DNA from 3 places in the Peribacillus sp. P4_B1 genome. Region 3 is predicted to be linked to each of the others. Evidence: riboswitches for the same ligand, from Rfam matches in the RefSeq annotation. Region 3 holds a riboswitch; each other region holds the start of a gene.
The links. A riboswitch is a leader RNA that binds a small molecule or an ion and turns the genes downstream of it on or off. The one in region 3 is predicted to bind S-adenosylmethionine.

Region 1: it holds a riboswitch for S-adenosylmethionine, as region 3 does, so the genes downstream of both, mtnK (S-methyl-5-thioribose kinase) here and metK (methionine adenosyltransferase) in region 3, are expected to answer to the same signal.
Region 2: it holds a riboswitch for S-adenosylmethionine, as region 3 does, so the genes downstream of both, AC1DVK_RS12900 (5-methyltetrahydropteroyltriglutamate--homocysteine S-methyltransferase) here and metK (methionine adenosyltransferase) in region 3, are expected to answer to the same signal.

Annotation. Positions count from the first base shown of each region.
Region 1 is NZ_JBFUHM010000022.1:15,787-23,705, forward strand. Features, by position in the region: gene AC1DVK_RS14225 (hypothetical protein) at 1-14, shown strand, start outside; gene AC1DVK_RS14230 (YozD family protein) at 189-359, shown strand; gene deoD (purine-nucleoside phosphorylase) at 601-1,305, shown strand; gene AC1DVK_RS14240 (lmo1851 family serine protease) at 1,600-3,057, shown strand; gene AC1DVK_RS14245 (LCP family protein) at 3,166-4,053, shown strand; gene mtnA (S-methyl-5-thioribose-1-phosphate isomerase) at 4,230-5,276, opposite strand; gene mtnK (S-methyl-5-thioribose kinase) at 5,291-6,493, opposite strand; SAM riboswitch class I at 6,571-6,725, opposite strand; gene AC1DVK_RS14260 (carbon-nitrogen family hydrolase) at 6,797-7,579, opposite strand; gene AC1DVK_RS14265 (aminotransferase class I/II-fold pyridoxal phosphate-dependent enzyme) at 7,679-7,919, shown strand, end outside.
Region 2 is NZ_JBFUHM010000019.1:10,794-18,712, reverse strand. Features, by position in the region: gene AC1DVK_RS12920 (amino acid permease) at 1-259, shown strand, start outside; gene AC1DVK_RS12915 (hypothetical protein) at 581-1,105, shown strand; gene AC1DVK_RS12910 (MFS transporter) at 1,208-2,383, opposite strand; gene AC1DVK_RS12905 (ArsR/SmtB family transcription factor) at 2,539-2,841, opposite strand; gene AC1DVK_RS12900 (5-methyltetrahydropteroyltriglutamate--homocysteine S-methyltransferase) at 3,053-4,156, opposite strand; SAM riboswitch class I at 4,404-4,505, opposite strand; gene AC1DVK_RS12895 (hypothetical protein) at 4,681-5,109, shown strand; gene AC1DVK_RS12890 (glycerol-3-phosphate responsive antiterminator) at 5,264-5,806, shown strand; gene AC1DVK_RS12885 (MIP/aquaporin family protein) at 6,044-6,868, shown strand; gene glpK (glycerol kinase GlpK) at 6,893-7,919, shown strand, end outside.
Region 3 is NZ_JBFUHM010000010.1:34,689-42,607, forward strand. Features, by position in the region: gene AC1DVK_RS07895 (glycosyltransferase) at 1-526, shown strand, start outside; gene AC1DVK_RS07900 (nucleotide sugar dehydrogenase) at 571-1,872, shown strand; gene pckA (phosphoenolpyruvate carboxykinase (ATP)) at 2,430-4,016, opposite strand; SAM riboswitch class I at 4,416-4,579, shown strand; gene metK (methionine adenosyltransferase) at 4,744-5,937, shown strand; gene AC1DVK_RS07915 (hypothetical protein) at 5,984-6,160, shown strand; gene AC1DVK_RS07920 (gamma carbonic anhydrase) at 6,456-6,974, opposite strand; gene AC1DVK_RS07925 (lysophospholipase) at 7,185-7,919, shown strand, end outside.

The DNA of each region.
Region 1 (7,919 bases), on a different contig from region 3:
AGCAAACGAAGTGAAAAGTATGCCAAACTTTTAAAGGGTCAATTTCCAAGTTTCTTAAAAAACCATATAATTGGCCGAGAAGGGACCATGGTAAATGTAGGTCCTTAAAATGATTTTCCATAATGGAATGCCTTACTGGAATATTTGTCTCTACACACTCATAGACCTTTAATTAAGGGGGCGATGATTTGCGAGAAATTGAGGTTTTTATTGATACAGAAGAGATAGCGGAATTCTTTTTTCAAGAATTGATAAGACGGGGCTATCTTCCAACAGAAGCTGAAGTTGAAGATCTTGCTGACATCACATTCGAGTATCTTCTTGAAAAATGCATAATTGATGAAGAAGTCGATGAGTAACCTGTCATACGACGGTTAGCAGCTTCCTTTCCCTTAATTTTAAAAACCATTAAAAAAAGACGGCGGACCTCCGCCGTTTTGTTTGCAATTTAGAAGAGGGTGCCAAAAGCCTTTTCTTGATTACCAGTTTTCCTTATCTTTTAAGTCTCTAGGATAAGGTTCAATTTTCCTAACTTGTGGCTGATATGGTATAGTAGTTTTGAATATCATTTCAACCACAAGTTAAGGAGGACATAGTTGTATGAGCGTACATATTGGTGCAAAAGAAAATGAAATTGCGGAAACGGTCTTACTTCCTGGGGATCCGTTGCGTGCAAAATATATTGCTGAAACATTTTTAGAAGATGCTAAACTTTACAATGAAGTTCGTAACATGTTTGGATATACAGGAACGTATAAAGGGAAACGAATTTCTGTCCAAGGCACAGGCATGGGTGTCCCATCCATTTCCATCTACGTAAATGAATTGATGAACAGCTATAATGTCCAGAAACTGATTCGTGTGGGAACTGCAGGGGCCATTCAAAAAGATGTAAAAGTCAGGGATGTAATCCTTGCGATGAGTGCTTCCACCGATTCCCAAATGAACCGCATGACTTTCGGAGGAGTGGACTTTGCCCCAACCGCGGATTTCGATTTACTAAGAAAAGCTTATGATGCGGGTACAGCTAAGGGCTTGCAATTGAAGGTCGGCAATGTATTTACGGCCGATCAGTTTTATAACGATAATAGCGAATTGGAAAAATGGGCAAAATACCAAATCCTTGCGATAGAAATGGAATCAGCAGCCCTATACACGCTTGCTGCTAAATTTGGCCGCCAAGCTTTATCTGTATTAACCATTTCCGATCACATCTTAACCGGTGAGGAAACATCGTCGGATGAGCGCCAGTCAACTTTTAACGAAATGGTTGAAGTGGCATTGGAAGCAGCTATCCAAGACTGATAATTGGCTGTGTTACGGCGGGTGACCAGGAATAAGTGATGCTGGATAATGAAAGTTGGGATAGAGGCTCATTCATTCCTTGGTATCCGCATTTTTGTAATGTCGAGGCTCATTCAGGAATTGCCTGGGTGTCCTTAGTGTTCCATTTGATTTACCGTTTACTGAGGGTTAAAAAAATACATATGATCATAAGTTGTTATTTTTGATAACAATTATTTTTCGATTGGCATGAAAGCTGATAAAATAGAATGAAATCGTTTATATCGTCATGAAGAATGAAAGTGGTGAGGCTAAGTGGAAGAAGAAAATCAAAAACAGCCAAAAGAGGCAGGGAAATTCATTAAAATAAAGAAGTTTACGTTCATTATGGGGATTTTCTTAGTCATATTTCTAACAGCAGGGATTACTACAATAGCCTTGACCTTTGGAGATGAAAAAGTAGATTCATTAGCACCTGATAAACATGCGGAATTTGAAAAGCTGTATTCTACATACGATACAATAAAGGGTAACTACTATGAAAAGATTGATCAAGACAAGCTGGTTGACGGGGCAATTAATGGAATGATTAAATCATTGGATGACCCCTACTCTGCATATATGGATAAAAAGGCAGCATCTAGTTTCCATGAGAGCATCTCTTCATCTTTTGAAGGAATCGGTGCAGAGATTCAGGAGCAGGATGGAAAAATCATGGTCGTCTCACCAATAAAAGGGTCCCCCGCAGAAAAAGCAGGGGTAAAACCGAATGATATCATTTTGAGTGTGAACGGTAAAAGCGTTGAAGGACTAAGCTCTTCTGAAGCTGTCCTGAAAATCAGGGGCAAAAAGGGTACGAAAGTGGATTTGTCCATCTCAAGAGCTGGTGAGTCGGAACCGATTGAGCTCACGATTAAACGTGACACAATTCCGATTGAAACAGTTTATGCGGAAATGCTTGATGATGGAGTTGCAAAAATTCAAGTGACCAGTTTTTCCGAACATACAGTCCAAGAGCTGAAAACGTCGCTTGAAGAGATGTCGAAGAAGGATATGAAGGGTCTGGTATTGGATTTGCGAGGAAACCCAGGGGGACTGCTTGACCAAGCAATAGAAATGGCAAGCCTGTTCATACCTAATGGGAAAGTGGTCCTTCAAGTTGAGGATCGCAGCGGGAAAAAAGAAGTCTATAAATCGAAGAATGATGGAGAGCTGAAGATACCGGTAGTCGTGTTGATTGATGATGGCAGTGCCAGCGCTTCTGAAATTGTTGCGGCCGCTGTCAGTGAATCTGCGGACATTCCTTTGATCGGTGTCAAATCATTTGGAAAAGGGACTGTGCAGACTGCCCAAGACTTTGATGATGGGTCTAACTTTAAATATACGGCAGCCAAATGGTTGACTCCTGAAGGCAATTGGATTCATAAGAAAGGGATCAAGCCGGATATTACTGTGAAGCTTCCTGATTATGCCAGCCTTCCGTACATTTCGCCTGATAAGGAATTGAAAGCATCTGATTCCTCCAGTGAAGTGAAAGCAGCCGAAGAGATGCTGAAGGTAGCAGGCCATGATCCTGGTAAGATAGATGGATTCTTTGATGAAGCAACTACAAATGCGGTAAAAGCGTTCCAAAGGGAACAAAAAATTAAAGAAACTGGTACCATCAAAGATGATACTACCGTGAAATTGATGCAGGTCATACGGGAAAAAATACTAAAAAACGACACACAAGTGAAAAAAGCGGTTGAAGTATTAAAGAAAGAAATCAAATAAATGGAAAAGTCTGTCAGCGATTATCGATGGCAGGCTTTTTTGTCGTTCAATGAATAGTATTCCAATATAAGGTAAAAGATATGGTTAATTTTCCGATGAGGTGAGGTAATGAAAGAAAAGGTACTGTTCATATATCTAATGGTCTGGATTCTGGCAGGTTGCACCTATGCGCCTTTACCCAAACAAAATGGAAATGCAGGTACGGAAAAAAAGATAACCAAAGAAGTGACCCAAGAAGGCGTGAAAACATTTCTGTTAATTGGTGTTGATTCTCGCGGGGAGGGTAAATCTCGATCAGATGCGATTATACTGGCAAAATACTTTCCAGAGCAGGAAAAACTAAAGCTGGCTTCCATTATGCGTGATAGTTATGTGAAAATCCCTGGGGATAAATCAGCATATAACAAAATAAATGCTGCTTATTATTATGGTGGAAAGGAGCTGCTAAAGAAAACCATTCAGGAAAACCTTGATGTCAAGGTCGATCATGTTGCAGTAATTGACTTTCAGGGATTTGTGAAGATGGTGGATTTGCTTGCCCCTGAGGGGGTAGTGGTGGATGTGGATCAGGAAATTATTGATGATATGAGTATTCAAGCAAGCGTTGGTAAAAATGTTTTACATGGTGAGGAAATATTGAAATATGTCCGTTTTAGACATGACGATGAAAGTGATTTTGGAAGGGTAGAGCGTCAACAGGAAGTATTGGTTCAATTAAAATCAGCGTTTATAAATCAAATCTCGTCCTTCGAAGGGATAGCGGCCCTTCCTAGTATAATCGAACAAGGACTTTCGTATTTAAATACTGATATTGGGGTGAAAACGATAATGGAAATGGGTCCAGAAGCCGTCTTCCATACACCGGACACCGTTGAAACTCTAAGGATCCCCGTAGAAGGAAGCTATAAAGATGAAATATATCCCCATACCGGAGCCGTGTTGGAAATGGACTATACTAAAAATAAGAAGGCACTTCAAGAATTTTTTACAAAATAAGAATAACTATTCATCATTTGTTATCGAAAACATCAATCGAAAGAGGTGATTTGTTCAAATCACTTAAATTATTTTATAATAGACCTCGCAAGAATATTACTATTTGATCTGCTTTTAAAAAACGAGAGGGATACTTAAATCCGTCTCGTCTTTTTATAGCAATAAAATGACCTGGATCACTTAACAAAATGCGGAATGTTTTTTACAAAATCAGATGCAATGATACCGTTTTCTGTAATGATGCCGGTAATTAGCTGATTTGGTGTAACGTCAAAGGCTGGATTGAATGTCTTCACGTTTTCCGGAGCGATCCGTACACCTTGAATGAAGGTGATTTCCGCTTCATCCCGTTCTTCAATCGGGATGGATGAGCCGGATTTGATAGAAAGGTCGAATGTGCTTGATGGAGCAGCCACATAAAAAGGGATACTAAAGTGCCTAGCTAATATGGCCAATCCCAATGTCCCGATTTTATTGGCTGTATCACCATTAGCCGCAATTCTGTCGGCCCCAACTATAATTCCATTGATCCGTTTCTGAAGAATCGTATGTGCAGCCATATTATCAGATATTAAGGTGACGTCAACCCCTGATTGCATCAGTTCCCAAGCAGTCAAACGCGCCCCTTGCAGGACAGGTCTGGTTTCACAAGCGTACACTTTTAGCGGAAAGCCCCTTTCTTTTGCAAGGTGGAATGGAGCCAATGCTGTTCCATAACGGGCTGTGGCAATCCCACCAGCGTTGCAATGCGTTAGGATGGAATCACCTTTAGCGAATAAGGATAAACCATGTTCCCCAATTTTCCTGCACATTTCTTCATCCTCAGTAAAGATGGCTTTGGCCTCCGTTACAAGTGCTTCCTTGGCAGCTGAAATGCTTTGTGCTGCTTGCAAGGTGCTTTCCATCCTCCGTAATGCCCAAAAAAGGTTGACCGCAGTAGGCCTGGAAGAGGCGAGCTTTTCAATATGCCCCGTTACATTCTTCTTGAATTCCCCTATTTCAGTGGTTGTTTCCTGTTTGGCACCAAGTGCAACGCCAAATGCTGCCGTCAGTCCGATTGCTGGGGCGCCGCGTACCTTTAATGTCAAAATGCTGTCGTATACATCATCAACTGAATGAAGTTCAATGAATTCAGTTAAGGAAGGCAGGGCCTGTTGATTTAATAATGTAATATGGGTATCATCCCATTGGACTGAATATGGTAAGGGTGCTAGTGTCGTCATGTACAGGTCTCCTTTTAAAGGGTTGAATAAAATGGAAGTGTATGGTTTTTCAACGCATCAATGACAGCTGGAACATCCAATTCTTCCCGTTTTTTAATTAAAAAAGCACCAATCTTCAATGTTGTCGTTTTTGCAGCGATCCTAGATTCTTTATCTTCAATGACATTTAGATCGGCAACATGGGAAAGGCCAATGGTTCGCCGAATCAGTTCGCATCCGGCAAAACCGAATGCATCCCTTTTGAATTTAGCCAGTAAATAAGGTAGATAACCCTTCACATTGCGGAATGGGCTTATATTTTGGGTGTTCCATAGTTCAGTATATGCTTCTTCAAAGGCATTCCAAAATTGATGGAGGTGTGTGAAAATCTCTTCCTTTCCAGGGCCATTACGTGTGACTGCCTGAAAAAGAAGGTTGGCTGTGTATTGACCTAGGTCAAAACCAACTGGGCCATAAAAAGCGAATTCTGCATCAATAACCTTTGTTTCAGTTTCACTTGCAAATATACTTCCTGTATGTAAATCTCCATGAAGCAAGGATTCCTGCTCGGTTTCAAAGCTTTGTTTCAGCTTGGCGACTTCAAGTATCACATCTTGATCATTCCAAATACTTTTGGCGGCATCAGTCAATTCCACCTCGAAATCTCCGGGGAGCTCCTCGAAAAAAGGATCCGTGAAAATGTAGACTTCAGTGATTCTGCAAAGCTCCGGATTCGTGAAGTGTCGGGCCACTTCTTTTTTCGCAGAGGGTTCTAAATGATAATCGGATGTATAAAATGCCGTCTTCGCTACATACTCACCGATATGCTGTGAAAGCAATGGATATGGATCACCATCGATTAATCCTGTTCTAACGATTTTCAAGTGCGATAAATCTTCCATGACTGTGATCGCAAGCTGTTCATCCGAATAATAGACTTGCGGTACGAATTCGGGGCAATAGCTTTTGAAATGAATAAGTGCATTCGCTTCAATGGCAGCCCTTTTCAATGTCAGCGGCCAGCTTTCGCCAATTACCTTGGCATATGGGACAGCCTGTTTGATTATTATTCCTTTATTTGTATCAGTTTCTGTAATATGAAAAACATAATTTAAGTTACCATCTCCGATTTCTTTACAGTTTAAACTGGCATCCGCATTGATCAACCCAAGTTTTTTTGCAAAGGTTACAGCTGTTTCGTTTGTCAATCTTTTAAAATTCGAATGGTTTTGAGTCATTTTTTTCCCTCCAGGTTCAAAATAAGAATAAAAAAGCCTCTTTCATATAGAAAGAGGCAGAAGTTTTGGCTTCGGACCTCTCATCTCCCAGAAAAATGAATTCTGGTGGAATTAGCACCGTGCTCTGTGGATTTTATAATCCGGCGGTGGATCCGCCCCATTTCACAATGGTATTACAGTCGGTTGCTGGGCTTCATAGGGCCTTTATCCCTCAGCCTGCTCTTGATAAGAGTATATGTATTCTGAAATTTTAATCTTCGGGAAAATAATATCAACTTTTTAAATAGTTTGTCAATGGGGAAATTAATAAAAGTCCGGCCGGCGATCTTCGAATACAGGTATTTTGTTACGTGCTTCCGTAACTTTAGTGAAGTCCAAGGTGCCTGTCAATAGTTCGTTTTCTTCTCCCGCTTCACTTACGATAACTCCCCATGGATCAATAATCAAGGAATGACCAGCAAATATATTATTGATATCCGAACCTGAACGATTAACGGCTACAACATAGGCTTGGTTCTCGATGGCACGACTAATCAATAAGGCTCTCCAGTGATCGAGTCTGGGCTTAGGCCATTCTGCGGTTACGAATAGAACTTCGGCACCTTGAACAGCATGGGCTCGCTGCCATTCCGGGAAGCGGATGTCATAACAAATGAATCCAGCACATATTTTTTCATCAAGAGTGAATAAACCTTCTTTTTCACCTGGCTGCAGGTAGCGATGTTCATCCATCAATTGAAATAAGTGAAGCTTATCATACTCTTTAATGAGTTTTCCATCCTTATTGATGATGATCATGGTGTTATAGATACCCTTGCTCGTTTTTTTGGCAATGGAACCGCCTACGATGTGAATCTCGTGTTTCCTTGCCTGTGTTTTAAGGAATTCAATCGTTTTTTCCGCCTCTTGATCAGCAATCTCATTTAACCTGGTCAAGTCGTATCCAGTTGTCCAAAGCTCTGGTAAAATGACGATATCGGGTTCTGACCGTGCTGCTTCTTCCAACCATTGTTCCGCAACCTGAAAATTGATATCCGGTTGCCCGAATGCTATATCCATTTGAATACAGGCTATTTTCCACTTCATCGTTTAAAACCCCCACATGTAAAAAATGCTTTACAAGACTATGATAAACATATATCATTTGTGACTAGAATTTCAAGAAATTTCAGAGAAGGTGTATAAATGTTGCAATTCGAAAAATCCGGAAAGCTTCAGGACCTGCCAAAGCAGTTTTTTGCCTCACTTGTCGCAAAAGTCAATGCGATTACGGCACAAGGACATGATGTCATTAATTTAGGCCAGGGAAATCCTGATCAACCGACGCCTGAACATATCGTGAAAAGTTTACAGACTGCCGCTGAAAGATCGATTAATCATAAATATTCACCATTCCGGGGACATCAATATTTAAAGGATGCCGCTG
Region 2 (7,919 bases), on a different contig from region 3:
TTCTTTGGAGAAGCTTCCATATAAGGCATTATGGTTCCCGATAGGGCCAATCTTCGCCATTTTAATTGGCATGATCGTCATCCTGTCCCAAAATATCCAAGCCTTTTTCTCAGACCAGATTGATTGGGGCAGTGTTATAGCTGCATACCTGGGAATCCCGCTTTTCCTTGGCCTTTGGCTTGGCTATAAACTGGTAAGAAAAACTAAATTCGTTAAACTTGATGAAGTAGAATTTGACTTTGACAAAAAATATGAATGAACAAGCGTAAAGTAAAATCAGCCGGACAATTTAATTGTCCGGCTTTTATTTGTTTATCAATAGGCTCATATTAAAGGCCGAAAAATAGGAGATAGAACGAATTAAACGGAGATAGGACGAATTAAGTAGGAGTCCGGTCTGATTGGAAACAGTCAAATTTAAGTTGGTAGATGAAGAAATTGTTCTCTTATCATTATGGAAATCCACACATACCTTCTGTGAAAATTTACTAGTTATAACTAGTGTGGGCAGGGTATCAGAGTAACATCCTTTTAAAAGGACGTTCAAGAAAATTGCACTGGTAAGGAGGGTTGCTTAAACATGTTTGGTCTCTCTGATATCATTAAATTTCTATTTTCCTTTTTTTTGATCATGCCAATCGTTACGCTGATACATTTGAGCGGGCATATTTTCTTTGTTACGATCTTTGGGGGATCAGAAAAGAAGATCTTGATCGGTTGTGGTAATAAACTTTTCGCCTTTCGGAACATAGAGGTGAGGAAATATTATTTTTGGAATGGGACTTGCGAGTTCAAGGGATTAAAACATGATAATCGATTGACGAATACGCTGATATATTTAGGGGGGGCTATCTTTAATTTAGTCAGCATGTTGATCATATATAGCTTAGTGTATCAGAATATCCTGGACAGCTCGGTGATCTGGTATCAATTCATCTATTTTTCTTTCTATATTATGTTTTTCTCCTTGTTTCCGATGTATTTCGCGGACGGGTCGCCTAGTGATGGGAAGGCTGCGGAATTGGCCTTGAGGAACAAGCTGGAAGATAGGGTGACGGATGATATATTTGTGAAGAAAATGGATGATGATGATAGCTGCAAGTAAAAAGGGGACGTGCTAGTGACCGTTCCTTTTTTGTTTGCTTTCAGCTTTAGGATTTATCATAAGGCTAAAATCTAGCCTTATGATGAATGTTTATATAACGGTCTAGGATTTTATGGATTGTGCTATTTTACTGCTTGACGATGAACTTGAAAGGACCAGAACTATGACCATGGCAATGGCAACCCCTGTTGCACCGATCCAGGTTATGGAAGCAAGGGATACTTGTTCTACAGCAACACCGCCAATTCCAGCACCTGCCGCCATGGCCAATTGCATCATCGACTGATTCAGACCGAGCATGACTCCTGATGATTCAGGTTCAAGGGTCGCTAAATGATATTGCTGTGTCGGCCCTGATGACCATGCTGCGAACGACCATAATGTAAGGATTATCAAAACGCCCATCAATGAATTCGTAACGATGGATAACATGATGATCATCATAATATGCAGCGCCATACCGCCAATTAGTGTAAATGATACACCCCATCGATCCGTACTATAACCGCCAAACTTTGATCCGATCAAGCTTGCGATACCGAATATAAGCAAGGCCGTGCTAAGTAGAGAGTCACTTATCCCTGATACGGATAGCAGGTAAGGGGATAGATAGGTATAAGCTATCGAGTATCCGCCAAGCCAGAAGAAGGTTATCGATAATCCAAGGGCAACTTTCCTTTTTTTAAGAAGGGCCAGCTGCTGGAGAAGTGGTATTGGTTTATCCCCTTTGGTAGGAGGAATGGTAAAGAATAAAACGATCATGGCAATCAGGCCGAATAGGGCGATTCCGCCAAAGACGGATTTCCACCCGAATGCATCTGCCATGATTCTTCCGAGAGGTACGCCAATGATAAGGGAAGCTGTAAACCCCATGACAACTGTCGCAATAGAACTTGCTTGTTTATCTGGCGGAGCAAGCTTAGCGGCAATATTCAGAGCGGTGACTACAACCAATCCTGCACCAAGTGCCATGATTATGCGTGCAAATAGAAAAGGTCCAAAGCCTGGTAATAGAAAGGCAAGCAGATTGGCCACTACGAATAGTCCAAGGGAATACAACATTAATCTTCGTCTGTCTAAACTTGCTGTCAAAGCCATGAGAATGGGTGTACCGATTGCGTAGACAAGGGAGAAAATTGTAATGAGCTGTCCTGCGGCAGCAATGGTCACTCCAAGAGAATCCGCAATCTTATCCAAAATTCCGGATATGATGAATTCGGATGTTCCTACTAAAAAACTGATGATCGCTAACATGTAAATTTTCCATGTATTAAGCAAAATAGATTCACTCCTCATTAATGATTATTAATTTATATGAAGACATATCGTAATATGTTAATATGTATGAATAAAAAAATAAACATATCGCGAAATATCGAAATGTTAGAGAGAAAAATGAACCCAACCCTCTAAGGTACGGATCAGGCTCATTTTCATACTTCTTCTTTCAAGAAATCAGTAATTTTTGAGATCGCCTCTTCATCTCGTTTGTAATACGTAAACTTTCCTATCCGCTCCGTTTTAATCAATCCTGCTCTAAGAAGGATCGAGAGGTATTGAGAGGCCGTGGACTGGGTCATGTTTAATTTTTCCGTAATCTGACTTACGCAAACGCCGGTTTCCTTCATGTCTATTCCCTCATGAGGGGTGAAGTGGAGTTCAGGCGCCTTGAGCCATTGTAAGATTTGCAACCTGGATTCATTGGATAATGCTTTAAATATCTCGATTGTTTTCATACATTTCATTATATCGAGAATTATCGATATGTCAAATGGTTTTATCATTCATCGTTAGTTTCATAAATAGCAAAACTTGATACCGTTATCTAAAGAGTCATTAAAGGAATGGAAATGTATTATTGCAAGAACCTAATCGGCTCCCATATCAGTGCGGGCCGATTAGGTTGTTCAAATCCTGTAAATCAGAATTAAAGTCTCCGCTAAAAAATCATTTCCATACTTCTTTTGCTACATCAACGACGAATTTCAGCTTTTCCCATTGCTGTTCTTCGGTCAGCTTGTTACCGTGATGGGTGGAGGCGAAGCCGCATTGCGGACTTAAGCATAATTGTTCGAGAGGAACGAAGTGCGAGGCTTCTTCAATGCGTGCCTTAACAGCTTCCTTGTCTTCGATTTCTCCATTTTTTGAAGTGACGACACCCAGTACGACCCGTGCACCGCCGTTTGGAATGTATTCCAATGGCTTGAAATCTCCTGAGCGTTGATCATCATATTCCAAGAAAAATCCATCCACTGATTCTTTTGCCAATAAAGTTGGGGCGATACGGGCATAGCTTCCTTCAAACGCCCAAGTCGACTGGTAGTTCCCACGACATAGGTGTGTAGTGACGACAAGGTCTTCTGGTTTGCCTTCCAATGCGCCATTAATTACGCGAAGTGCAAGATCGATTAACTGTTCCCTCGTATATTTTCCATCTTTGAACTGGAAATCTGGAGCTGAAAGTCTGGCAATATATACATCATCCAATTGAAGATAACGTACACCTGCTTCATAAAAATCCTTCAAAGCATGCTGATACGCTTTGATGATATCATTAGCATAGTCTTCAATATCAGGGTAGATGTCTTCATTATGAATGCCTGCAGCAAATAATTGATTCGGACTGGGAATGGTTTGCTTGGCAACGGCGCGTCCGTTCACGATTTTGTTCAATTCAATGAAATCGCGAATGAAGGGATGTTCAGGATTGAATGAAACCTTCCCGGTATTGCGAACGTTATATCTCTCTGTTTCCACACCATCGAATGTGAGACCTTTTTCAGTCACATATCCCTCGATGCCATTTAAATGTTCGAGGAAGTCAAAGTGCCACCATGTTCGTCTGAACTCACCATCCGTCACGGCCTCCAATCCAACTTCAATTTGTTTTTCGACAATCCGATTGATTTCTTCGGTTTCAACTTCACGAAGCCGCTCTGCTGAAATGGTACCTTCCTTAAATTGCTTTCTGGCAATATGTAAACGTTCTGGTCTTAATAAACTTCCGACGTGATCGGCCCTGAATGGTGCCTTCGTTAATGTGATTGACATGTTGCATTCCTTCTTTCCTTTTAAAAATAGGCTGTTTTCACGTACTTTGTTGCTATTTACCAGGTAGTGAGTTGTGGTTGATTTCCCCTCCAGATGCTCGCCTGTCCCGCTGCTCCCGCAGGAGTCTCGCACTTCCGCTCCAATCAACCTTTCGTTTTAAAAACAACAATCTTTACGAAAAGAGCCTAAAAATAAAACACCTCTTCTTAAAAATAAGAAGAGGTGTTGGCAGCAAAGCTATATACTCTTCTTATCTTCAAGTTTCTACACTTCTGGAATTAGCACAGTACATGATCAGTCTGTTGCTGAGGCATCAAAGGGCCAGTCCCTCCACCTCTCTGGATAAGAGTTGTCTATTAAATTAATTAAGACTATACAGGTAGTTTTTATAAAGGTCAAGTAATGAAGGTGGAAGATTTCGAATATACCGATTATTAATATGGGTTGAAATGTTAACTACATCAGGGAACCCGGCATATGCTATAACCGACGTTTCATATGAGCGGCAGGAGGGGAATGCAAGGATGAGTACATTCAGTCCATTCAAAAATGGCTTACCGATAACGGTAACTGAAGCCATGATAGAGAAAATCTTAAGAATGAAATCATATGGTCAGGATATTAAAGTCGAGATTACGCCAAAGCATATAGTGCTTTCCGGAACGACGGAAGTGAAAAAAATGATGTTAAAGAAAAACGTAGCTTTCCGGATTACATTAAAACCGGTTCACGTGGAAAAAAGAACGATTTCATTTGAATTAGTGGAAATGGAACCAATTGACAGGAACTTCATTAACCGAAGGATATTTAACAAACCGCCATTTTTTGAATTCGAAAATAGAACGGTCAAAATGAATGTTAATGCTTGGAACATCGTGAGAAAAATCCCCGTTGGCACAATTAAATCGTATGAACTCGTCGAAGGTGCATTGAAAATGAAACTTTCAATATGATGGATCGTTTTTAGCCACAATATTTAAAGGGGATGCCAGGTATGTTAGTGTAAGGGTAGGTTGAAATGCCATACCTCACAATGTGTTTGATAAATCAAGCTCTATAAAATATACTAAATTACTTATAGTTTTCCAGGAGATAAGGAGGGAAATAATGGACCAGAAGATTTTGCCTGCTTCGGCAAGCATGAAGGATTTCGAAAGATTTTTAGAAAGTTCCTATGAAATAGGTGTGTTTCTTGATTTGCATATATCACAATTGAAAAACGTAAGTATGATGGCAAAGCAGCATAATAAGAAAATGATTTATCATGTCGATTTGATCCATGGCATAAGAAGTGATGAGTACGCGACAGAATTCATTTGTCAGGAATATAATCCATATGGGCTGATTTCAACTAAATCAAACGTTATATTGAAGGCGAAGCAAAAGGGGGTCATTGCCATCCAGCGAATCTTTTTAATAGATTCACATGCGCTGGAGAAAAGTTATAAGCTGGTGCAGAAAACCAAGCCGGACTATATCGAAGTTTTGCCAGGCGCCATGCCATGGATGATAAAAGAGGTGAAGGAACGATTGCAGACACCGATTTTTGCAGGCGGCCTCATACGTACTTCAGATGAAGTCCTGAACGCCCTTGATGCTGGAGCGTCGGCAATCACCACTTCCAAAACTGAATTATGGGATATCGTTTAATGGGGTCGAACGAGGAAGTTGAAAAAAATTACAGAAAAATAGAATAATTCCTCGCCAAATAATTGACAGCGTTTTCACAAACTAGTATATTGTAAATTATAAGTTAATATATGTGACGGAGACTAGGAGATTCACAACAGATCTATTCATAATTCATTTTATGAAGATAGTTCTGCTGTGAATCTCCTTTTATTTGTTGGCATGGTTTAAAAATTTATCAGGGGAGGGGTTTTATTCATGACTCCATTTTGGGGAGAAGTGGTAGGCACGATGATTTTAGTTTTATTCGGAGCAGGTATTGGGGCTGGTTCATCTTTAAAGGGTTCTTATGCAAAAGATGCCGGCTGGATCGTTATCACGATTGCATGGGGACTGGCTGTTACAATGGGTGTTTTTGCAGTGGGTTCCATAAGCGGGGCGCATTTAAACCCGGCTGTTACAGTAGCGTTAGCTATCAATGGAGATTTTCCTTGGGCTGATGTGCCAGGGTACATCATGGCCCAAATGATAGGGGCAATTATAGGTGCGACTCTTGTATTCCTGCATTATTTACCACACTGGAAAGCTACGGAGGATCCAGGTACAAAGCTTGGTGTGTTTTCAACCTCACCGGCTATCCCACATACTTTTTCAAATCTATTAAGTGAAATGATTGGCACGTTCATCCTTGTTCTTGGCTTATTGTTTATTGGAGCCGGCGAGTTTACAGAAGGTCTGAACCCATTTGCTGTCGGTTTATTGATTGTTGTCATCGGGATGTCGCTAGGAGGAACGACAGGCTATGCCATAAACCCTGCCCGTGACCTTGGACCTCGTATTGCTCACTTCCTGCTGCCAATACCGGGTAAGGGAAAATCAAATTGGGGCTATGCTTGGATTCCGGTTGTTGGTCCGATTGTCGGTGGAGCACTTGGAGCTGTCTTCTATAAAGCGGTCTTTTTAGGTGAATTGACGACAGCCTTTTGGGCTGTTTTAGGAGCAAGTCTGATAATATTGGTGTTAGCATATACTTTTGGAAAAAAGCAATCAAGTGAGTTAGAAATTAGCAACATGGCTAGTTAAATTAAAAAAGGGGGGAAACACAGTATGGAAAAATATATCTTATCATTGGATCAAGGAACAACGAGTTCACGGGCGATTTTGTTTAACGAAAAAGGCGAGATTGTCCACTCGTCCCAAAAGGAATTCACGCAGCATTTCCCTAAGCCGGGCTGGGTAGAGCATAACGCCAATGAGATTTGGGGATCAATTTTAGCGGTAATTGCCGGTGTACTATCGGAATCAGGTGTAAAGCCAGAGCAAATTGCCGGGATCGGAATAACCAATCAGCGTGAAACGGCAGTCGTTTGGGATAAGGAAACGGGTACCCCTGTTTATAATGCGATTGTATGGCAGTCAAGGCAAACAAGTGAAATCTGTGATGATTTGAAGGAGAAGGGACTTAATGATCTATTCCGGGATAAAACGGGATTGTTGATAGATGCTTATTTTTCCGGAACGAAAGTGAAATGGATCCTCGATAATGTGGAAGGGGCACGACAAAGGGCAGATGAAGGCAAGCTGTTATTCGGTACCATCGATACTTGGCTGATCTGGAAGCTTTCAGGAGGCAAAGCTCACGTAACGGACTATTCCAATGCATCCCGGACATTGATGTACAATATCCATGAACTGAAATGGGATGAAGAACTGCTGGAGATATTGACTGTGCCGAAGTCGATGCTGCCAGAGGTTAGACCTTCTTCCGAAGTGTATGCCCATACGATTGAATATCATTTCTTCGGCCAGTCGATTCCAATCGCAGGAGCAGCCGGTGACCAACAGGCGGCATTATTTGGCCAAGCTTGTTTTAATGAAGGAATGGCAAAAAATACGTATGGAACAGGTTGTTTCATGCTTATGAATACGGGAGCCAAGGCTGTCAGTTCCGAACACGGACTATTGACGACACTTGCTTGGGGATTGAATGGGAAGGTTGAATATGCATTGGAAGGCAGTATATTCGTAGCTGGCTCCGCAATCCAATGGCTGCGTGATGGTCTGCGGATGCTTAATGATGCCAAGGACAGCGAAGCTTATGCAAAGCGGGTGGAAAGTACAGATGGAGTATATG
Region 3 (7,919 bases):
ATATCAAGGCGGCATTCAAACGGGCAGGGGGTTAGAGAAAGTGGTTGAGGCAGTGCCGATGATGGAAGCTGGAACGCTTGTTTTCATTGGAGATGGAAAGATCAAGCCTGAATTAATAAAAAAGGTAGAGGCAATGGGCCTCGAACATCGGGTGAAATTTATCCCGAAGGTGCCTGTTGATGATTTGCTTCATTATACGAAAAACGCATATTTAGGTTTTCAGGTATTGAATAATGTCTGCTTTAATCATTATTCAGCTTCTTCCAATAAGTTGTTTGAATATATGATGAGCGGAGTTCCTGTCATCGCCTGCAGCTTTCCAGAAATTCAAAAGGTAGTAGACACTGAGAAAGTTGGTATGTGCGTCGACTCCCATGATCCCCGTTCTATTGCAGACGGAGTCAATTATTTATTAAAGCATCCAGAAAAAAGAGCGGAAATGAGCAGCAACTGTCTGAAAGCCCGCCTAAAATACAATTGGAAGCAAGAGAAAGAAATCTTCATCCAAATCTATCAATCAGCTTAACAAAACTAGAATACTAGAAGAAAATATGATGAGGAGTGGTTATTATGAAATTATGTACAATGGGACTAGGTTATATAGGACTTCCAACATCTTTAATGTTCGCAAAACATGGAGTAGATGTTGTTGGCGTGGATATCCATCCTGATGTTATTAATAAATTGAATAATGGAAAGCTCCATATTGAAGAACCCGGACTAGAAGAAGTGTTAAATGAAGTGCTAGATGCCAAAAGATTTCGTGCTGCCTTGAATCCTGAGCCTGCGGATGTTTTCATCATTGCGGTCCCAACTCCAAACAATGAAGATCAACACCAATCGTGTGATCTTACCTATGTTATACAAGCAACTTCAAGTATTCTTCCTTTTGTTCAGAAGGGAAATGTCATCATTATTGAATCGACGATTGCACCAAGGAGCATGGATGATCATATCAAGCCATTGATTGAGATGTCAGGGCTAACGATCGGGAAAGATATCTTTCTCGTACATTGTCCGGAACGGGTCTTGCCTGGGAGAATACTAGAAGAATTGGTGCATAATAACCGAATCGTCGGCGGCATTACAGAAGCCTGCTCCTACAAAGGAAGCCTTGTCTATGAAACTTTCGTTAAAGGGGAAATCATTCGTACGGATGCGAAAACGGCTGAAATGTCCAAGTTGATGGAAAATACCTTCCGTGATGTGAATATTGCTCTTGCGAATGAGTTGGCTAAAGTTTGCTTCCAATTGGATATCAATGTATTGGATGTCATATCAATGGCAAATAAGCATCCACGTGTAAATATTCATCAACCAGGACCAGGGGTAGGTGGACATTGTCTCGCGGTCGATCCTTATTTCATTGTCGCTAAAGCTCCTGAGACAGCTAGAATCATCAAATTAGCCCGCGACACGAACGTTTCTATGCCGTATTATATCGTCAATTGTGTCAGGATGTTACTTGAAGGTATCCGTAAACCAAAGGTAGCGGTTTTTGGACTTGCCTACAAAGGAAATGTAGATGATATCCGTGAAAGCCCGGCCATTGATGTTGTAAATATCCTGATGAGCATGGATCAGGTGGAAGTATCCTTGCATGACCCACATGTCCAATCTGGAAAAATGCCAGTCGTTTCTGTCGAGGACGCTGTAAGGGATGCCGACCTGATTCTTGTCTTAACCGATCATAATGAATTTAAAGAAATGGATTATGACAAACTTTCGAATAAGATGGCTCATAAAATAATTTTGGATACTCGAAATTGCATTGATGCAAATAAACATAACATCCAAATTGTCAACTTAGGCAATGTATTCGAATATAAAACAGAGCATTTGAAAGAAGTAAGGAACAAAATGATTATCTAATAAACAACTGATTCTACTGCAAGGCCGGAAATGGATAGGATAGAGAATAAAGGGTGTTGACTCAGTCAGCACCCTTTAAGTTTTGCAACATGTTAAAAAATCATTTGAAATAATAATAGGATGAACCTGTAATTTTTTATTTGCAGCGAAGTCTATATTAGTTAGGAGGAGGTGGGGCGGGCAAGAGGAGTGGTTTTATAGTATGGAAAAAGGATGACGAACTTTCTCGTTTATTATATGGCCAGCAAGATGTATAGGATTGGTCCAGGAGACCTTTCCCCGGGCTTTCTGAACAAATGGAATGATAGCCACTAGCTGGAACATAGGAGACAGTTTCTTGGCTGTTTTTAATTCAAAAGTATAGATTGGATAATACGATATGTTCTGTAAATATGACTTCCTATGCGGACATGTGAAGAGCAGATTTGGTTTGCCTGGCGCTTCAGGCTAATGTGGCTTTTACAGCAGTGAGATTGTAATGGTTGATTTTTTGCTCAGCTTAGTCAGTTTATAAAGAAAGGACCAAGCAAGGGCTTGGTCCTTTTGGGTACAATTTATTATGCTGTCGGGCCGCCAAGTTCTTCGATTTCACTTGGAACGCTTCCGAATTTTTTAAAGTTTTCACGGAATTGGGCAGCAAGAGCTGTTGCTGCTTGTGTATATGCAGCAGAATCTTCCCAAGTCTTGATTGGTTGAAGCACTTCGTCAGGAACACCAGGAACATGAAGTGGAATATCCAAACCAAAGATATCGTCTTTAATTGTCTCGATATTTGCCAATTCGCCTTCAAGTGCCGCTTGTACCATCGCGCGAGTGTAAGCAAGTTTCATACGGCTTCCAGTTCCGTATGCACCGCCAGTCCATCCAGTGTTGACAAGGTATACCTTTGCGTTGTGCTCGTCAATTTTATCTCCAAGCATTTCAGCATAGCGTGTAGCCGGAAGCGGTAAGAATGGTGAACCGAAACATGTTGAAAATGTAGCTTCCGGTGAAGTTACTCCTCTTTCAGTACCAGCCAATTTACTTGTGTACCCACTTAGGAAATGGAACATTGCCTGTTCCTTGGAAAGCTTGCTGATTGGAGGCAGTACGCCTGAAGCATCAGCTGTTAAGAAAATGATTGTATTTGGGTGTCCTGCGATACTTGGGCTCACGATGTTATCGATCGCTTGCATTTGGTATGCAGCACGAGTGTTTTCTGTTAATGAACTATCATCATAGTTCGCTTCACGTGTTTCAGGATCAACAACTACGTTTTCCAATACGGCACCGAAACGGATCGCATCGAAAATTTGTGGTTCTTTTTCGCGTGAAAGGTTGATCGTTTTCGCATAACAGCCGCCTTCGATGTTGAAAACACCGTTAGAAGACCAGCCGTGCTCGTCATCGCCAATCAGTTTACGATTAGTGTCTGCGGATAACGTTGTTTTACCTGTACCGGACAGTCCGAAGAATAAAGCGACGTCCCCTTCACGTCCTACGTTAGCAGAGCAATGCATTGGAAGGATTCCAGCCTCTGGAAGTAAGTAGTTCATGATCGAGAAGATCGATTTTTTCATTTCTCCTGCATATTCCGTTCCGCCGATAAGGATGGTGCGGCGTTCAAATGAAACGATGATGAAAGTTTCAGAAGAAGTTCCGTCCACTTCTGGATCTGCTTTGAAATTAGGTGCCGAAAGTATTGTGAATTCTGATTCGTGACCTCTTAGTTCCTCTTCGTTTGGACGGATGAACAAAGTATGGGCGAAAAGATTATGCCAAGCATATTCATTAACAACTTGGATAGGAAGGCGTGATGATTCGTCTGCACCAGCGAAACCTTTGAAAACAAAAATCTCTTCTTTTGCTTTTAGGTAGTCAACTACTTTATTATATAGTTTATTGAACACATCTTCGGAAATTGGCCGGTTCACTGAACCCCAATCGACTTTATCTTTAACAGATGCTTCTTCCACGATATATTTATCTTTAGGTGAACGACCAGTATATTTGCCGGTTTCAGCTTTTACTGCGCCAGTTGATGTTAAAACGCCTTCGTTTCTGCTCAATACCTTTTCAACCAATTGAGGAACTGAAAGTTGAGTTTGAACATTGTTTCCTGTTAATAATTGGTGTAACTCATTAGAAACATCTACAGAATTCATATATGAGGTACCTTCCTTTGTTTAAGTTTTTATATTACAATTAGTATAACACATTCATTTAAATAGTCTATACTATTTATTTTTTTTTGTGATAATTTTCAACTGGCCGCATTAATCAATTTAAATGGGAAGGAACCGAGTCAGGATGATCGCATATACTTTCATGGAAGCATCTTAATTTTGAATGGTAAATCATGATGCCTTTCCAATTCTTGTTCTCAATGTTCTATTATTAATGGCAATTTTCATTATTTCTATTCGCCCTGGCTTGGAAACCCTTTAAAGACGTTGAACCAACACGTATTTTCACGTGAACGCCATTCTGGGGGAAATGTTCTTTTTTAGAAAAGCATTGACAAATTCCAACCAGATACGATAATATCTTAAATTGTACGGATTCTCTTATCCCGAGTTGGTGGAGGGACAGGCCCTTTGAAACCCAGCAACCTGCCATATTGAACTTGACTCCAAGATCGATCGCCGAAAATAAAGCGATGGTTCTTCAAGGAATAGTGGTGATGGTGCTAACCTGAGCAAGGTAAAAAACCCTTGAACGATAAGAGTGAAAGGATAGAAGACAGAATTTTAAACCTTTCCTCATTTGCCAGGGAAGGTTTTTGTGTTTTTAATAAGTAATTCTGTGTCTATAGTTGAAACTAATGAGGGAAACGAGTTCCGTAAAAAATCAGGCTTATGCCTACAACATACTAACTTCCAAGGAGGAAATATGATGTCAAAGAAACGTCTATTTACTTCTGAATCTGTTACAGAGGGCCATCCGGACAAGATTTGTGATCAGATTTCAGATTCCATTTTAGATGCTATCCTTGCTAAGGATGCAAATGCACGTGTTGCGTGCGAAACAAGTGTAACAACAGGTCTTGTGCTTGTTGCTGGAGAAATTACAACATCCGCTTACGTGGATATTCCGCGTATCGTTCGTGATACGATTGCAGGAATTGGCTACACACGTGCGAAATACGGTTTCGATGCTGAAACTTGTGCTGTATTGAGTTCAATTGATGAGCAGTCTGCCGATATCGCAGCTGGCGTCGATAAAGCATTGGAAGCTCGTGAAGGACACATGTCAGAGGAAGAAATCGATGCAATCGGTGCAGGGGACCAAGGTCTTATGTTCGGATTTGCCTGTAATGAAACTGAAGAGCTTATGCCGCTTCCGATCTCATTGGCACATAAACTTTCATTCCGACTGGCTCAAGTTCGTAAAGATGAAACGCTTGCTTACTTACGCCCTGATGGTAAAACACAGGTAACTGTGGAGTATGATGAGAATAACCGTCCTGTACGTGTTGATACGATCGTTATCTCTACACAGCATGATGCAGAAATTACGCTTGAACAAATTCAAGCAGATTTAAAAGAACATGTAATCAAAGCAGTTGTTCCAGCTGAATTGATCGATGCTGAAACTAAGTACTTCATCAACCCGACTGGCCGTTTCGTAATTGGCGGACCTCAAGGGGATGCTGGTCTTACTGGACGTAAAATCATCGTTGATACGTATGGCGGATACGCTCGTCACGGCGGCGGTGCATTCTCTGGTAAGGATGCTACTAAAGTTGACCGTTCTGCGGCATATGCTGCTCGTTACGTTGCGAAAAACATCGTGGCAGCTGGCCTTGCTGACAAAGCGGAAGTTCAATTGGCATACGCAATTGGTGTGGCAGAGCCTGTATCGATCTCGATTGATACGTTCGGAACTGGTACTGTTAGCGAAGAAGTCCTTGTTGACCTAGTTCGCGCTAACTTCGACCTTCGTCCAGCCGGTATCATCAAAATGCTTGATCTTCGTCGCCCGATTTACAAACAAACAGCTGCATACGGACACTTTGGCCGTACAGATGTCGATCTTCCATGGGAACGCACAGATAAAGCAGAAACATTAAAAGCACAAGCATAATCAATAAATGAAAAGGTGTCCCGCTTATAGCGGACACCTTTTTTTATTGATTTATTTTGCCGTCAGAGGGAATAATTCAAGAAATCCCATAGAAATCCACTCACGTGCATATACCCGTGAGATTGGCTCATTTACTCGTGAGATTGGGCGTTTACTCGTGAGTTTGGTTCATTTACTCGTGAATTTGGCTCGAATACTCGTGAGTTTGGGCGAATACTCGTGAGTTTGGTGCGAATACTCGTGAGTTTGGTGCGAATACTCGTGAGATTGGTGCGAATACTCGTGAGGTTGGTGCATATACTCGTGAGATTGGTGCGAATACTCGTGAGATTAGTGCGAATACTCGTGAGATTGGGCGAATACTCGTGAGTTTGGTGCGAATACTCGTGAGTTTGGTTCATTTACTCGTGAATTTGGCTCGTTTACTCGTGAGTTTGGTTCATTTACTCGTGAATTTGGCTCATATACTCGTGAGTTCGTAAGTTTGGTGCGTCCTATAAGTTCCCGCTATATTCAGTTTATTTTATACGTTCTGCCGTTTTGTAGTATTGCCCTTTTTCAGCATATTCGCGTACGATACGTTCCATATCCTGACGGTCTTCTTCGTTGATTTCACGAATGACCTTAGCTGGGCGTCCGAATGCCAACATGTTCGGTGGAATGACTTTGCCTTGGGGAACGAGACTGCCTGCACCTATAAAAGCCCCTTCGCCGATTTCCGCTGCATCAAGCACAATCGAGCCCATGCCGATCAAAGCTCCTTTTCGGATTTTACAGCTATGTAAAATGACCTGATGGCCAATGGTTACTTCATCCTCGATGATCAATGGATTATTTGGGCTTTGGTGCAGAACGCTGTTATCCTGTATACTGACTTTGTTCCCAATGATGGTTGGGGATACATCGCCGCGTATGACGGAATTGAACCAAATTGACGATTCTTCACCAATTTTCACATCACCTGTCACGACAGCATTTTCAGCAATATAAGCGCTTTCAGCGATATCAGGTTCTTTACCTTTAAACGGATAAATAATCATTTTCAATCATTTCCTTTCCGAAGTGAATGTTTTTATGTATTATTTTAATATACCGTATGCAAATACACTTGGCTATTTATAATATAAATGTACAACTTGTTAGGTTTCTTTTTTGGCGAAAATCACGAATATGGTTATAATTTATATATATTATTTTAACTATCATGGATCGTATACAACAAGTGAAAAGTGAAAGGGGGATTTCGAATGTGGAAATGGGAGACAGAAGGAGACGCAAAAGGCGTCATTGTCATCATTCATGGGGCGATGGAACATCACGGCCGTTATAAGTGGTTAACACAAATGTGGCTTTCAGCTGGATACCATGTCGTCATGGGCGACCTTCCTGGGCAGGGTATGACAACTCGCGCCTACCGGGGACATATCGATTCCTTTGATGAATATTTAGACGAAGTGAAAAGCTGGATAGAAGAGGCTTACGAATATTCGTTGCCGGTCTTTTTACTTGGACATAGCATGGGCGGTTTGATTTCGATACGCCTTCTTCAGGAAGAGGAATGGGACATTGCAGGGGTGATTCTTTCTTCTCCATGTTTAGGCCTCGTGACGAAGCCGCGGAGGTTCCTGACAACCATCTCGCATGGTTTGAACATCATGATGCCTCAGTTAAGGGTAGATTCCGGATTGACACCTGAAATGGCGACGAGAAGTGCGGAAATTCGTGAATCCGATAGAAACGATACATTATATATCACGAAGGTTTCGATTCGCTGGTATCGCGAGCTTGCACAGGCGATGAAGGATGCTTTTGAAGAGATTCCCGAATTTCAGGATGTGCCGCTTTTGGTCATGCAGGGCGGAGATGACCGAATCGTGAATAAGAAGGCGGTTCGTGAGTGGTTTAATTATAACCTGGCCAGTGAAAAGCAATATAAGGAATGGCCGAAGCTTTATCATGAAATCTTCAACGAACCTGAGCGT